DNA from 2 places in the Micromonospora sp. NPDC049359 genome. Region 1 is predicted to be linked to the other one. Evidence: riboswitches for the same ligand, from Rfam matches in the RefSeq annotation. Region 1 holds a riboswitch; the other holds the start of a gene.
What was found. Region 1 has a riboswitch for S-adenosylmethionine ahead of ACIBTX_RS08100 (ABC transporter substrate-binding protein). Riboswitches for the same ligand answer to the same signal wherever they lie in the genome.
Positions count from the first base shown of each region.

Region 2: linked by a shared signal. The riboswitch ahead of thrC (threonine synthase) and the one ahead of ACIBTX_RS08100 (ABC transporter substrate-binding protein) in region 1 are both predicted to bind S-adenosylmethionine.

Region 1 covers NZ_JBITMW010000002.1:420,465-424,670, forward strand. The annotation lists gene ACIBTX_RS08095 (amino acid transporter) at 1-1,155, shown strand, start outside; SAM riboswitch class IV at 1,242-1,353, shown strand; gene ACIBTX_RS08100 (ABC transporter substrate-binding protein) at 1,761-2,510, shown strand; gene ACIBTX_RS08105 (amino acid ABC transporter permease) at 2,556-3,329, shown strand; gene ACIBTX_RS08110 (amino acid ABC transporter ATP-binding protein) at 3,326-4,060, shown strand; gene ACIBTX_RS08115 (hypothetical protein) at 4,070-4,206, opposite strand, start outside.
Region 2 covers NZ_JBITMW010000004.1:242,022-246,227, reverse strand. The annotation lists gene ACIBTX_RS12305 (metalloregulator ArsR/SmtB family transcription factor) at 1-300, opposite strand, end outside; gene ACIBTX_RS12300 (DMT family transporter) at 392-1,360, shown strand; SAM riboswitch class I at 1,428-1,563, shown strand; gene thrC (threonine synthase) at 1,574-2,860, shown strand; gene ACIBTX_RS12290 (GNAT family N-acetyltransferase) at 3,097-4,116, shown strand; gene paaN (phenylacetic acid degradation protein PaaN) at 4,167-4,206, shown strand, end outside.

The DNA.
Region 1 (4,206 bases):
CGCCAAGACTCGGAGGACCGGCCGTTGGGCCGCATCCGGGGCGCGCGGCGGCTGCTCACCACGGCCGCCGCGACGATGAGCGTCTTCCTGATCACCAGCAGCGTGACCACCACCGTGCTGATCCCGCCCGAGGCCTTCCGGCCGGGCGGGGCCGCCAACGGCCGGGCACTGGCCTACCTGGCCCACCAGCATCTCGGCGGGGTGTTCGGCACCGTCTACGACCTCTCCACCATCGCGATCCTCTGGTTCGCGGGGGCGTCCGCGATGGCCGGGCTGCTGAACCTCGTACCCCGGTATCTGCCCCGCTACGGCATGGCGCCGACGTGGGCTCGCGCGGTCCGGCCGCTGGTCCTGGTGTTCACCGGCGTGGCGTTCCTCATCACGATCATTTTCTCCGCCAGCGTCGACGCGCAGGGCGGCGCGTACGCCACCGGGGTTCTGGTGTTGATCACCTCGGCGGCGACGGCCGTGACGCTCGCGGCGCGGCGGCGGCGTCAGCGCGGTCGCGCGGTCGCGTTCGGGGTCATCACGGTGGCGTTCGTCTACACCACCGTGGCGAACGTGGCAGAGCGGCCCGACGGCGTGAAGATCGCCGCCTGCTTCATCGGCGCGATGATCCTGGTGTCGGCGCTGTCGCGGGTGTCGCGGGCGTTCGAGCTGCGGGTCGACCGCGTCCAGCTCGACGAGCTGGCGAGCGCGATGATCGACGAGCGCTCCGGACGTCGCATCCGCCTGGTCGCGCACGAGCCGGAGCGCCGCGACCTCGCGGAGTACCGCGACAAGCTGGCCCAGACCATGGCGGACAACGACTTCCCCGACGACAGCGACGTGATCTTCGTCGAGGTCCGGGTCACCGATCCGTCGGACTTCGAGACGGGGTTGCTGGTACGCGGCAGCGTGGCGCACGACCGTTTCCCGGTGCTCAGCCTGGCCAGCTCCTCGGTGCCCAACGCGCTGGCCGCGCTGCTGTTGGAGATCCGCGACCGCAGCACGCGCCGCCCCCACATCTACTTCGAGTGGACCGAGGGCGGCCCGGCCCGCAACGTGCTGCGTTACCTGGCGTTCGGGCAGGGCGAGATCGTCTCGGTCACCCGGGAGATCCTGCGCCGCCAGGAGCCGGACCGGACGCGCCGGCCCCACGTGCACGCCGGCTGACCGGCTCGCCGAGCGCGGGTCGCGGCCGGTGAGGGTGGTCATATCGGCTGGACGACCGACCGGTGGCTGCTGCTAGCCTCGGCGCAGGTCATGAGTGCCAGCGCGAAGCCCCGGCTCGCTGGCCGGCAACCCTCCTCCGCGGTGGGGTGCCCCGGGTGAAGACCAGGCACCGGCGGGACGTCGGTGCAAGCGTGGCCTGGCACCCAGGTCAGCACCAAGACCCGGGAGACCGCATGCACATCCTCAGCCCCACGCCACCGGCCGTCCGGCGTACGCCGGCCCTGACCCGGCGCCGCCACGTGGACCTGATGCGAATGCGCAGCGCGGCGTGTACCGCCGCCTAAAGCGCTGACCCCTCCCCACCCCGCCCCACCCTTCTTCGCGTCGATCATGAAGTTGTTGCCCGCCTGACCGGCGTGTCGCGGCAATAACTTCATGATCGACGGGATCGACGCATCCCTTTGGAGTTAGTTATGCGTATTTCTTCTCGTTTTGTTGCTGTTGGGGTTTCTTTGTTGACCGTTGGTTTGCTGGGTGCTTGCTCGGGTGGAGGTGACTCTTCGGAAAGTGGCGGCGGGAACCCGTACGGTCTGGCGCAGCCGGGTGTGCTGCGGGCCGGCACGCTGACCGACGCCCCGCCCAACGTGTACCTCAAGGACGGCAAGTTCACCGGCTTCGACAACGACCTGCTGACCGCCGTGGCCGGCAAGCTCGGCCTGAAGGTGGAGTTCGTCGGCACCGACTTCTCCGCGCTGCTCTCCCAGGTCAACAACCACAAGTTCGACGTCGGAAGCTCCTCGATCACCATCACGGAGGCGCGCAAGAAGACCGTCGACTTCGGCAACGGGTACGACTTCGGCTACTTCGGGCTGGACGTGCCGGCCGGCTCGCCGATCAAGGGATTCGACCAGCTCACCGGCGAGCGTGTCGTGGTGGTGCAGGGCACCGTCCAGGACGACTACGCCACCGGCAAGCAGCTCGACCCGGTCCGCGTGCCGGACTACAACGGCGCGATCAACCAGCTCAAGGCGGGCACGGCCGACGCCTGGATCGCACCGGCCGAGATCGGCGAGAAGTCCGCCGCCGACAGCAACGGCAAGATCACCGTGGCGGCCAAGCAGCTCAGCCCGGCGCCGACCGCGTACGCCGTCGCCAAGGGCAGCGACAAGCTGCGCGAGGCGCTGAACAAGGCCCTCGACGAGGTCATCGCCGACGGCACCTGGAGCCGGTTGCAGGCGCAGTACTACCCGGGCCGGCCGATCCCGGCGGACTTCAAGCCGGGCAGCGGCAAGGCGACAGCCCCGTCCGCGTCCGGGTCGGCGCAACCGTCGGCGTCCGCGTCGGCCGCCTCCTGAGCGGCCGGCGGTGACGAGCGAGCAGGGCGGCAGGAGAGGCGAACGATGGATCCGTTGAGCACCCTCTGGGAAACGTTCTTCGACGTCGACGCGATGCGCGAGGCGTTGCCCGAGATGCTGACCGTCGGGCTGCCCAACACGCTGATCCTGGCGGTCTCCGCCGCCCTGCTCGGCACGGTGCTGGGTCTGCTGCTGGCCGTGGCCGGCATCTCCCGCAGTCGGTGGCTACGCTGGCCGGCGCGCGTCTACACGGACGTGTTCCGAGGGCTGCCGGCCGCGGCGACGATCCTGCTGATCGGCGTCGGGTTGGCGCCGCTGGGCATGCGGGTCTGGGGACCGGAACCGTACCCGCTGGGCATCCTCGCGCTGTCGCTGATCGCCGCCGCGTACATCGGGGAGATCTTCCGCTCCGGCATCCAGTCGGTGGAGGCCGCCCAACTGGAGGGCGCCCGGGCGCTCGGCTTCTCCTGGGCCGACGCGATGCGGCTGGTGATCATCCCGCAGGGCATCCGGCGGGTGCTGCCCGCCTGGGTCAACCAGCTCATCGCGCTGATCAAGGACTCCAGTCTGGTGTACTTCCTCGGCCTGGTGGCCAGCCAGCGCGAGCTGTTCCGGATCGGGCAGGACTACGCGGCCACCACCGGGAACGAATCCGCGCTGCTGCTGGCGGGCCTGTTCTACCTGGCGTTGACCGTCCCGCTGACCCACCTCGTCAACTGGATCGACCGGCGGCTGCGCCACGGCCGCCCGGCCACCGCGCCGGACGACGAGGACGACGACACGGCGCTGCCCGCCACGACGCAGGGAGACCGGCGATGACCACGACCTCGGTGAGCGTGCAGGCGCGCGACGTCCACCTGGCCTTCGGGCCGAACCGCGTGCTGCGCGGCGTCGACCTGACCGTGCCCCGCGGCGCGACGGCCTGCGTGATCGGACCGTCCGGTTCGGGCAAGTCCACCCTGCTGCGTACGCTCAACCGCCTCATCGAACCCGACCGCGGCGACGTGCTGCTGGACGGACGCAGCGTGCTGCGGGACGACCCGGACGCGCTACGCCAGCGGGTCGGCATGGTGTTCCAGCAGTTCAACCTCTTTCCGCACCTGAGCGTGCTGCGCAACGTCACGCTGGCGCTGCGCCGACTGCGCAAGCTCGGCCAGGACGAGGCGGTCCAGGTCGCCCGCGCGCAGTTGGAGCTGGTGGGGCTCGCCGGCAAGGCCGACGCCCGGCCCGCGCAGCTCTCCGGCGGTCAGCAGCAGCGGGTGGCGATCGCCCGGGCGCTGGCGCTGCGACCCGAGGTGATGCTCTTCGACGAGGCCACCTCGGCGCTCGACCCGGAGCTGGTCAAGGGGGTCCTCGGGGTGATGGCCGACCTGTCCGCCGCCGGAATGACCATGGTGGTGGTCACCCACGAGATGGGCTTCGCCCGGCAGGTCGCCGACACCGTGGCCTTCATGGACCGGGGCGTGGTGCTGGAGGCCGGCCCGCCGGAGCGGATCTTCGAGGGGGCCGAGCATCCCCGGCTGCGAAGCTTCCTCGCCCAGGTGCTCTGAGGAGACCGCTCAGCCAGCCTGGTGGCGCAGGTGCGCGGCGAACGCCTGCAGGTCGCCGAGCAGTTCCAGGATGGCGTTGCGGTAGGCCACCGACGCCCACAGGTGCAGCTCCTCGTCGTCCAGCCCGCCGAACGCGAGCGACAACG
Region 2 (4,206 bases), on a different contig from region 1:
CGCAGGGCGGGGAGTGAGGACCGCGTCCAGGAGGCCGGGGTAGAGCTTGTCCACCTCGTCGCGGCGCAGTCGGACCAGGCGGCTCGTGCCGGCGGCCCGGGTACGCGTCAGGCCGGCCTCGCGCAGCACCTTCAGGTGGTGGCTCCGGGTCGCCTTCGAGACGCCGAAGTCGAAGCTGCCGCAGGCCGCCTCGCCGCCCTCGGCGAGCGCCCGGACGATCTGCAACCGCACGTCATCGGCGAGCGCGGCCAGTACGGCGGTGACCGGTACGGCGGTCAGGTCGGGTTCGTGCAGCTCCATGTGACCAGCCTAACCCTTGTTCGACAACGATCGAACAACACCCTAAGGTCGGTGTCGTTGGTTCGAAGATACTCGAACATTGGAGCTGACGATGCGATCCCGCGCCGCCGCCTACCCGCTGCTCGCCGCGCTCGCCTGGGGTGCGATGTTCCCGATCCTGGCCACCGCGCTGGCGAGGGTCGACCCGCTCAACCTGACCACCGCCCGCTATCTGTTCGCCGCCGTCATCCTGGTCGGCATCCTGCTGCTTCGCGAGGGGTCTGCCGCGCTGCGCCTCGGCGGCCGGGGAGTCGAGGTGGTGGTGCTGGGTGTCGTCGGCTTCGCCGGCTTCAACCTGCTCACCAACCTGGCCCTCGAACACGCCGCCCCGCAGCAGATCTCCCTGTTCGTGGCGACCACCCCGATCATCACCCAACTGGTCCGGTGGGCCCGGGACGGCGTACGGCCGAAGCCTGCCCTGCTGACCCTCTCCCTGGTGGCGCTCCTCGGCGTCGGCCTGGTGATCACCCGCGGAAGCCTGGCCGGGCTCGGCCAGTTCGGTCTCGGCGGCCTCATGATGATCGGCGCGGTGCTCGGCTGGGCCATCTACACCCACGGCGCGACCCGGTTCGGCGCGTGGTCACCGCTGCGCTTCACCACGCTGACCGCGCTCGCCGGCACGGCCGCCATGGTGGTCGCGAGCATCGGCGCCGACGCCGTCGGGTGGCAGCACGCGCCGGCCGCCGCCGACCTGGTGGCGGTCACCCCCCAACTGGCGTACGCGGTGCTCGTCGCCGCCGTCGTCGCGGTGCTGGCGTGGAACACCGGCGTGCAGCGGCTGGGCGCGGCCAACGCCGCCCTGTTCATGAACCTCGTCCCGGTGACCACGTTCGTCGTGCAGATCGCCCGTGGCTACCGGCCGGAGGGGGTCGAACTGGTCGGCGCGGCGATCACCATCGCCGCGCTGGTCGCCGCGAACCTCGCGGCGCGCACCCGCACCCGGCCCTCGTCGTCGCCCCGGTCGACGGCGGTCACCGATCCCGTCGCGGTAGTCGACCCGGTGGCGGTGGCGGCCCGCTGACCCACTGGCTGGGATGCCCGGTGGAGGCGCCGGGCAACGTTGCCTAGACTTGACGGCACAACTGCATACCTCATCCAGAGGGGCTGAGGGATACGGCCCGACGACGCCCCGGCAACCACCCCGCGCGCTCACCGCTGAGCGACCCGCGGGGCAGGTGCCAATTCCGTCCCCGCCGCACCGTGCGATGCGGGGAAAGATGAGAGGACTCTCGACATGACGTCGACGCTCGCCGCCTCCGGCATCGACACCTCCGCCAGCCCCGCCCGCGCCCTCGTCTGCCGCGCCTGTTCGGCCCGCTACCCGCTCGCCGCCCAGCACGCCTGTTACGAGTGTTTCGGTCCGCTGGAAGTCGACTACGACACCGCGGCCCTCGCCACGGTCACCCGCGAGCAGATCGAGGCCGGCCCGAACAACATCTGGCGGTACGCCGCGCTGCTGCCCGCCGGGCAGGACCCGGCCACCCGGGTCACCCTCGACCCGGGGCTGACCCCGCTGGTGGCGGCCCCGCACCTCGCCGCCGAGCTGGGCATCACCGCGCCGCTCTGGGTCAAGGACGACAGCGCCAACCCGACCCACTCGTTCAAGGACCGGGTCGTCTCGGTGGCGCTGACCGCCGCGAAGGCGCTCGGGTTCACCCGGTTCGCCTGCGCCTCCACCGGCAACCTGGCCAACTCGGTGGCCGCGCACGCCGCCCGCGCCGGCGTGCCCTCGATCGTCTTCATCCCCAGCGACCTGGAGCAGGGCAAGGTCATCACCACCGCTGTGTACGGCGGCGAACTGGTCGCCATCGACGGCTCGTACGACGACGTCAACCGGCTCTGCGGCGAGCTGGTGGAGACCGACGAGTTCGAGGACACGGCGTTCGTCAACGTGAACGTCCGGCCGTACTACGCGGAAGGCTCCAAGACCCTCGGGTACGAGGTGGCCGAGCAGCTCGGCTGGCGGATCCCCGCCCAGGTGGTCATCCCGATGGCCAGCGGCGAACTGCTCACCAAGATTGACAAGGCGTTCTCCGAGCTGGTCGAGATCGGCCTGGTCGAGGCCCCGGCGGGCGGCTGGAAGGTGTTCGGGGCGCAGTCGGCCGGCTGCAACCCGATCGCGACGGCCCTGCACGCCGACACCGACACGATCATCCCGGTCAAGCCCACCGGCATCGCCAAGTCGCTCAACATCGGCGACCCGGCCGCCGGCCTCTACGCCCTGGAGGCGGTGCGCCGCACCGGCGGGTGGATGGAGTACGCCGACGACGACGAGATCCGCGCCGGCATCCGCGACCTGGCCCGTACCACCGGGGTGTTCGCCGAGACGGCGGGCGGCGTCACCGCGGCGGTGCTGCGCAAGCTGGTCGAGTCCGGCCGGCTCGACCCCACGGCGGAGACGGTCATCTTCAACACCGGCGAAGGACTGAAGACGATCGACGCGGTGGCCGCCCAGGTCGGCCCGACCCACCAGATCAAGCCGTCCCTGCGTGCCGCCCGCGACGCCGGCCTGCTCGGCTGAATCCACCGGGTGACTGGATTTTCGCTGTGAGTGTGGAAAACCCGCCGCGCAGGACTTGACGGCAGGAACCGGACGGCGCAAGATGCTCCGTGCGGGAGGGCATTTCGCCGAAGACTTTTGAAGTTCTTGCGACCCAACGCCGGAGGCGTTGTGCGAGTGTCCCTCCCGACCACGTCCGACAGGGCCAGCGAAAATTCGCTGGCCCTGTCGCTTTTGCACCTGCCAGGCTCGCCCACATGAGCATCACGATCGCGCCGTTCGACGGCACCGACCGGACCGCGGTCGACGAGGCGTACCGGATCGGAGCGGCGGCCACCGAGGCCGACCTGCCCGACTTCCCGCCGTCCTGCCGGCAACGCTTCGACGCCCAATTTCACACCCCGATGCCCGGCACCCGCTCCCTCTGGGCGCTGGCCCGGCTGGACGGGGTGCCCGCCGGTTACCTTCAGCTCGACCTGCCGCAGCTCGACAACACCGACAACGCCACCGCCGAGCTGACGGTCCGTCCGGACCTGCGTCGCCGGGGCGTCGGCCGGGCCCTGCACGAGTACGGGGTACGCCTGCTCCGCGAGCACGACCGCAAACGGGTCGTCGTGATGGCTGTCGCCGCGCTACCCGGCGGTCCGGCCCGACCGGCGGCGGGCGCGGCGTTCGCCACCGCGATGGGCGCGCACTCCGCGCTGGCCGAGGTGCGCCGCCGGCTGGCCATCGCCGACATCGACCGGGTCGCGCTGCGAGCGGCGCTGGCCGAGGCCCAGCCCCGCGCCGAGGGCTACCGGTCCGTCTCCTGGCAGGGCACCACCCCGCCGGAGTACCTGGCGGACATCGCCTACCTGGACGGCCGGCTCATGACGGACGCGCCCATGGGCGACGTGCAGTGGGAACCCGAGCAGGTCGACGCCGAGCGCATCCGGGGCAACGAACGCGCCCTGGACGCCCGGGGTCGGCGGCGCTACCACCTCGCGATGCGACACGAGGCGTCCGGCCGGCTGGTCGCCTGGACCCTGCTCGACGTGGGCGCCTCCGTCGACTGGCACGCGTACCAGCAGATCACCCTCGTCGACCCGGCCCACCGTGGTCACCGGCTGGGCCTCATCGCCAAGGCGGAGAACCTGCACCACCTGCTCACCCACGAGCCCGCCGTACGCGTCATCGACACCTGGAACGCGGCGAGCAACAGCTACATGGTGGCGATCAACGAGCAGCTCGGGTTCCGCCCGGTGGACGCCTGGGACAACTGGCAGCTCACTCTCTGACGGGTATCCGCCGCTACTGCTCGCGGACCTTGCTCAGGCATGATGGCGGCATGACGGAGACCCCGCATCCCCTGTACGACAGGCACGCCG